Regions from separate parts of the Janibacter sp. GXQ6167 genome, predicted to be linked through region 2. Evidence: riboswitches for the same ligand, from Rfam matches in the RefSeq annotation. Region 2 holds a riboswitch; each other region holds the start of a gene.
The links. A riboswitch is a leader RNA that binds a small molecule or an ion and turns the genes downstream of it on or off. The one in region 2 is predicted to bind cobalamin.
Positions count from the first base shown of each region.

Region 1: another riboswitch for cobalamin. It lies ahead of AB8K43_RS09065 (ABC transporter substrate-binding protein); the one in region 2 lies ahead of AB8K43_RS00615 (energy-coupling factor ABC transporter permease).
Region 3: another riboswitch for cobalamin. It lies ahead of AB8K43_RS06640 (VWA domain-containing protein); the one in region 2 lies ahead of AB8K43_RS00615 (energy-coupling factor ABC transporter permease).

Region 1 is NZ_JBGFSK010000005.1:113,825-116,079, reverse strand. It holds gene AB8K43_RS09070 (M16 family metallopeptidase) at 1-831, shown strand, start outside; cobalamin riboswitch at 890-1,015, shown strand; gene AB8K43_RS09065 (ABC transporter substrate-binding protein) at 1,075-2,058, shown strand; gene AB8K43_RS09060 (FecCD family ABC transporter permease) at 2,055-2,255, shown strand, end outside.
Region 2 is NZ_JBGFSK010000001.1:132,963-135,217, reverse strand. It holds gene AB8K43_RS00620 (energy-coupling factor ABC transporter substrate-binding protein) at 1-269, opposite strand, end outside; gene AB8K43_RS00615 (energy-coupling factor ABC transporter permease) at 262-957, opposite strand; cobalamin riboswitch at 989-1,151, opposite strand; gene AB8K43_RS00610 (HGxxPAAW family protein) at 1,145-1,429, opposite strand; gene AB8K43_RS00605 (hypothetical protein) at 1,621-2,255, shown strand, end outside.
Region 3 is NZ_JBGFSK010000003.1:364,094-366,348, reverse strand. It holds gene AB8K43_RS06640 (VWA domain-containing protein) at 1-1,274, opposite strand, end outside; cobalamin riboswitch at 1,343-1,504, opposite strand; gene cbiE (precorrin-6y C5,15-methyltransferase (decarboxylating) subunit CbiE) at 1,510-2,255, shown strand, end outside.

The sequences.
Region 1 (2,255 bases), on a different contig from region 2:
GCTTCGCGGCCCGGCGCCGGTTCGCCCGAATCGGTGGCGGCGATCACCCGCGATGATGTCGTCGCTTTCCACGCCGAGCACGTCCACCCAGACCACGCCAGCCTCGTCCTCGCAGGCGACGTCGGCGGGCTCGATGTGGAGGCCCTGCTAGCCGCGACGATCGGCACCTGGCCGAGGTCCGTCCACCCTCGTCCCGAGCCCACCCGCGAACCGGCAGCACGGGCCGCGGACCGCCAGCGGATCGTGCTCGTCGACCGCCCCGGCTCGGTGCAATCCGAAATCGCGATGGCGACGCCGGGACCGGATCGGCGCGGTGAGTGGGCCCCCTTCCCGGTCCTCGGCTGGATCCTCGGTGGCGCGCCCAACGCTCGGATCGACGCGATTCTGCGAGAAGAGAAGGGGTATACCTACGGGGTCCGTGCCCTCTTCCGGCCGCGTCAGGTCGGCGGAATGTTGATCATCTCCGGGTCGGTGCGCGCGGACGCGACCGCCGAGTCGGTGAGTCTGCTCACCGAGATCGTTGCCGGGATGGAAGGGGGCGTGACCGAGGCCGAGGCCCGCGCGGGGATCGACTTCGCGACGTTGACGGCCCCCGGGCGCTACGAGACTGCCGACGCGATCGCCGATGAAGCGATTGCGCTCGCGGCCGATGGGCTGCCGCTCACCTTCACCTCCGACAACGTCGCCGCCATGCGAGCGCTCACCGTCGCTGACCTGGACGAGGCGTGGCGCCGGGAGGTGACCGAAGGCTGGACGGTCGTCGTCGTGGGTGATGCCGCCTCGGTCGCGGACGGGCTGCGCGAGCTCGGCGAGGTCACGATCATCTCCTAGCGGCGGGTACAGTCGGGATCGGTCCCGCTTCGGCGGGCCACTTTCCTACGCCACCGACACGGGGAACCCGGTGAGAAGCCGGGGCTGACGCGCAGCGGTATGGGGGACGGACACGGCAATGCACCACTGGGCCCGACGGCCTGGGAAGGTGCCGTGAACCGGACGAACCCGAGCCCGAACACCCGATCGGTGGTTCCTCGTCGGCCTCGCGCATGGGCCCCGTCCACGAAGGAGTGACCAGTCATGGTCCCCACCCGTCTCGCCACCGTCGTCTCTGCCGCCGTCGCCGGCGCGCTCCTCGCGAGTTGCGCCGGTGCCCCCGGCTCGCCCCAGGTCACCACCGGCTCCGCCTTCACCCCCGTCACTCTCGACAACTGCGGCGAGACCGTCGAGGTCACCAAGGCGCCGTCCCGGCTCGTCACCGTCAATCAAGGCGCTACCGAGGTCGCCCTGGCCCTTGGCCTCGAGGACCGCATGGCTGGCACGGCCTATCTCGATGACGAGATCTCCTCGACGTGGCAAGAGCAATACGACACCGTGGACGTCCTCGCGACGGAGTACCCAACCAAGGAGAGGTTCCTCGCTGCCGAGCCGGACCTCGCCTACGCCGCGTACTCCAGCGCCTTCTCCGACAAGTCGGTCGGGACCCGGGCCGAGTTGAAGGCCGAGGGGATCCCCACCTACATCTCCCCCTTCGGCTGCCCGAAGGGGGAGAAGACGGCAGCCCCGACCTTCGAGAGCGCGTGGTCAGAGGTGGCCGACGTCGCGAAACTCTTCGGCGTCGGGGGCCGCGCCGATGAGCTGATTAAGCGCCAGCAGGACGAGCTGAAGCGGATTCGCGAGCAGGCGCCGGGGAAGGGAGTGACGGCCCTGTGGTACGACTCGGGGGACAAGTCTCCCTTCGTGGGCGCGGGCGGCGGGGGGCCGCAGTTGATCCTCGACGCGGTCGGCGCCGCCAATGTCTTCGGGGACCTCGAAGGGGGCTGGGCCGATGGCACCTGGGAGAAGGTCGTCGAGTCTGACCCAGACGTCATCGTGCTGGCAGACGCTTCGTGGTCGTCGGCGGACAGCAAGAAGGCATACCTCGAGGCCGACCCGGTGCTTCAGAACCTCGCCGCGGTGAAGGCCGGGCGCTATGTCGTCGTCCCGTTCTCGGCGACCACGCCGGGCGTGCGGCTCATCGAGGGCGCCCAGACGGTGGCCGAGGGCCTCGCCGACCACTCGTGACCACCATCGACGTGAGCGCCGGTGGGCGTGTGACCTGGCGACCGGCGCTCGTCTTCATCGCGCTCTTCGCCGTGCTTATCGCGAGCGCGATCGCGGTCCTCGGGGTCGGGTCGGTGACGGTGTCGGCCTCCGAGGTCGTGGCGGTCGTCGCCCGGCGCCTCCGCCTGACCGAGGGCGCTTCGGTCACGGTTCTCGCC
Region 2 (2,255 bases):
TGCGCGGCGAACAGTCCCGACTCGATCTCGCCTCCTGATGGGGCGAAGATCGGCTCGAACCAGGGCTCGTAGTCGGGGTGATCGGCCTCGATCGTCTCCGTCGCGATCGCGTCGGTCCCGCCGAAGCGTTCTTCATCGCCGCCAGCGCGCTGAGCATCCAACCAAAGCGGGACCGCGATCAGCAGAGTCAGGGCGACCAGCAGGCCGAGGGTGATCCACCGTCCGCGGCTCGTGCTGCCCGAGGTGGGGGTGATATCGGCGTTAGGCATGCTGGGCCGCCTTCGAGGTCGTCGCGCCCTTCGGCAGCACGCCGAGGCGGGTCAACTCGGGTCGGGCCACCTTGCGCAGGGTGCGGAAGAGCAGGACACCGAGGACCCCTTCGGCGAGGGCCAGTGGGATCTGAGTGATCGCGAAGATCGAGGCGAACTTCGCGAGAGCACCGAGGAGACCGGAGGCCGGGTCGGGGAAGGCGATCGCGAGCTGGAGGGAGGTGACGCAGTAGGTGGAAAGGTCCGCGAGCGCCATCGCGGCGAAGACCCCGACCTCCATCGGAGCGCCGAGGCGCCGACAGAGCACCCACGCCCCGTAAGCCACCCACGGCCCAACAACCGCCATCGAAAAGACGTTGGCGCCAAGCGTGGTGAGCCCGCCGTGCGCGAGCAAGAGCGCTTGGAAGAGCAGGACGACCATGCCGACGAAGGCCATGATCGGCGGCTTGAAGAGGATCGCGCCCGCGCCGATACCGGTCGGGTGGCTACTGGAGCCGGTGACCGAGGGCATCTTCAAAGCGGAAAGCACGAAGGTGAAGGCTCCGGCTGCGCCGAGCAGTAAGCGATTCTCGGGGTGCTCACGTACCTCGCGGACGACGGCTCGAGCGCCGTGGATCACGAAGGGGGCGGCAACAGCGGTCCAGGCGGCCGCTTGAATCGGAGGGAGAAACCCCTCGGCGATATGCATGTGAGGTCCTAACCGGGATGACGCGTCCCGCTCGGTGGATCCGTCCCCAGGTGAGTCTCTGGCTGCTCCGCGGCCCGTGTCTTAAAGGGGGGCCAACCGGAGGTCACAGTGGCGCGACCGCGTCGGACTCTCACCGACTTCCTCGCCCCAGGGATGGTTGGTGCCGTCAGTAAACCACGGGCGCGGCTTACTTGACCCCGATGGAGTCCTTGTCCGCGGGGGCGTCGATCGAGCCACGCGAGTACTCACCGAAGCCAGCCAACGAGAGCAGGCGTCCGGCGATGAGAGCGACCACCAGGATGCCCATCGAGACAAAGAGCAGCGGCCAGGCCTGAATGACGACCGCCCACGTGCCGAGGGCGAAGCCAATCAGGGCGATCACGACAGCAACCCAGGTCGCGATGCTGTGCCCGTCACCGAGGTCCATCGACGAGTGCGGGCCGGTCGGAAGGTGAGGCTTTTCCTTGCTCATGGGGCCATCTTCCCATGGGTCCGCGCCCCGGTGCACCCGCCAGATCCCCCCTTCGACAAGGGGGTGCTGATGCCGGTCGAGGGAGTCCACACAATTAGGGACTGTCGGCCGCATCCACGAGGCCCTAATGTCGGCAACGGAGGAGCCATCAGACCCCTCTCGCCACACTCATTTTCCAGGGGAGACCGCACGTGAAGAAGACCACCATCGCCGTCGCGACGAGCGTCGTGCTCGGCGTCGCCATGGCACCAATCGCCGCTGCCGACAACGGCCCATCCAGCGGATCGTCCAACCGCCCCACGGCCGAGGTTGCCGCGCCCAAGGGGCTCGCGTCGACCAACCTGGGACCGGACAAGAAGCCGCTCGGCGCCCAGTCCTTCGCCTCCGCCTACGGTGGCTTCCCGGCGTACCGCCAGCTGAGGGTCATCACCCAGAAGAGCCGCTACCGGATCGATAGTTCCCCAGCCGCCGGACGGATGGCCCTGTCCGTTTGGCGGCCCAACACCCTCCCGTCGCAGTGGCGAATCGGACAGCGGATGAAGATCAGCAGCAGCGGCACGCCGATCAAGAACATCGCGCCGACGCTGAACTACTACCAGAAGAAGAACCACTACATCTGGAGTTCCGCGCAGACCTGGCAGCAGTACCGGTACTACGCCCTCACCGGCATAACCCGGTACAAGAGCACCCCGATCCTCATCACCCGCTTCGAGCGCACCCCGTGGTACCGCGGGCGGAGCATTTACGGCAACATGCCCCTCACCGCGTACTCGTACCAGAACCGCGCGAGCGGCACCCGCATCAGCGTCTATGACGCCCGCGTCGG
Region 3 (2,255 bases), on a different contig from region 2:
AAGGGGGATTGCGCCGCCGCGACTCCCGCAGCGGCAGGTGCCGACTCGGGGGCGTCCTCGGGCGCATCCGGCGCGTGGTCCTGCGGCGCCTGCGGTTGCGGCGGCGCGGGCTGCTCGGGAGCCTGCGGAGTGTCCGGGCTCTGATCCTGCGGACCGCCGTCGTGGTTCGGGGGCGGCCCGTCGGCCTCTTCGCCCCCTTCGTCCTGGTCGTCGTCGCGGTCGGGTTCGTCGTCCGGCCGGTCCGGGTCAGTGGGGGGATCATCGTCCGGGTCGTCGTCGCCGAGCAGGTCGTCGAGGAGGTCCTCGTCGAGGCCCGGGGCGTCGAAGGGGTTGCGGCGCCGACGGTGGGGCAAGGCGAGGCGCGCGGCGACGCGGATGTCCTCGCGGGTGACATCGGTCCGGCCCTCCCAGGCGGCGTTGGCCCGGGCGGCGCGGGCGGTCACGATGTCGGCGCGCATCCCGTCGACATCGAAGCCGGCGCACACCGTCGCGATCTTGGTCAGGGCCCAGTCGCTGAGCGCGACGTCGGGCAGCAGGGCTTGGGCGGCGGCGATCCGCTCGCGGAGGGACTCCTGCTCGGCGGCGTGGGACGCGGCGAAGGTCTCCGGGTTGGCGTCGAAGGCGAGACGCCTACGGACGACCTCGGCGCGCTGCTGCGGGTCACGGCTGGCGGCGATCTCGACGGTGAGGCCGAAGCGGTCGAGCAGCTGGGGGCGGAGCTCCCCCTCTTCGGGATTCATCGTGCCGACGAGCACGACCCGCGCGGCGTGACTGACCGAGACCCCGTCGCGCTCGACGGTGTTGCGGCCCATCGCGGCGGCGTCGAGGAGAAGGTCGACGAGGTGATCGTGGAGCAGGTTCACCTCATCGACATAGAGCAGGCCGCGGTTCGCGTCGGCGAGGAGGCCAGGCTCGAAGCTCGCCTCACCCGCGCCGAGCGCCTTGCGCAGGTCGAGCGAGCCGATCACGCGGTCCTCGGTCGCGCCGACGGGGAGCTCGACGAGGCGAGCGGCGCGGGTGGTGGTCGCTGCCTCGGCGTGCGGGCCGTCGGGGCAGGTGGGGTCCGGGGCCGCCGGGTCGCACCCGAAGCGGCAGCCCGCGACGACCTGCTGCTCGGGGAGGACATCGGTGAGGGCGCGCACCATCGTGGATTTCGCGGTGCCCTTCTCGCCGCGGACGAGGACACCACCGACCTCGGGCGAGACGGTCGTCAGGAGCAGGGCCAGGGCCATGTCGTCGGCGCCGACGATGGCGGCGAAGGGGTACTGGGTCATGCGCGAAGCAAGTCCTCCTAGGCGAGTAACCACGCTCGCCGGATGAGCGTCAAGCGCCGACGCGGGAGTGCGCCGAGCGCGACGCAGGGTGATGTTCTGGCTTTAAGCCCCCTTCGCGGGAAACGAAAGAAGGGAGCCCTCACAGTGGCGGGACCGCTGCCGGATTCTCACCGGATTCCTCACGTCTGCGTCGCCGGTCATCATCCCACACCTGCGCTGGGCGACTCGGTGCGCCATGACCCGCGCGATTAAGGTGGCGGGCGTGATCGAGGTCGTCGGTATCGGTGAGGCCGGGTGGGAGGCCCTGGGCCCGCATGAGCGCTCCCTGGTCGAGCGTGCGCGCCTCGTCATGGGCGGCGCTCGTCACCTGGAGTTCCTCCCCGAGATCGAGGGCCAGGAGCGAAGGGCGTGGCCGAGCCCCCTTCGCCCGGCGTTGCCGGGGCTGGCGCGAGAGCCTGGCCCGGTCGTGGTCCTTGCGAGTGGAGATCCGCTGCGGTCGGGGATTGGCACCACGCTCATCGAGGTGCTCGGGGCGGATTCCGTCAGCATCTATCCGACCGTCTCCTCGGACCTGCTGGCGCGGGCGCGGATGGGCTGGTCGGCCGAATCCGTGCAGGTCATCACGCTCGTTGGGCGGGATATCGATCGGGTTGTCCGCTGGCTGACCCCGGGAGCGCGCCTGATCGTGCTGTGCGGTGACGGCGATGGGCCAGCCCGCGTCGCCGACCGCGTGAGTGCGGCGGGCTATGGCGACTCCGCGATGACCGCTTGGTGGCATCTCGGGGGGCCGCGCGAGGGGTCCTCGACCGCGACGGCCGCGACCTGGGGCCCAGAACCGACCCCCGATCTGGTGCTCGTGTGCCTGGAGGTTGCGGACGGCGGGGCCGATCAGGGGCCCGCGCCCGGGCGGAGCGAAGACGCCTTCGACCACGATGGCCAGATCACCAAGCGGGACGTGCGCGCCAGTGCTCTTGCTCACCT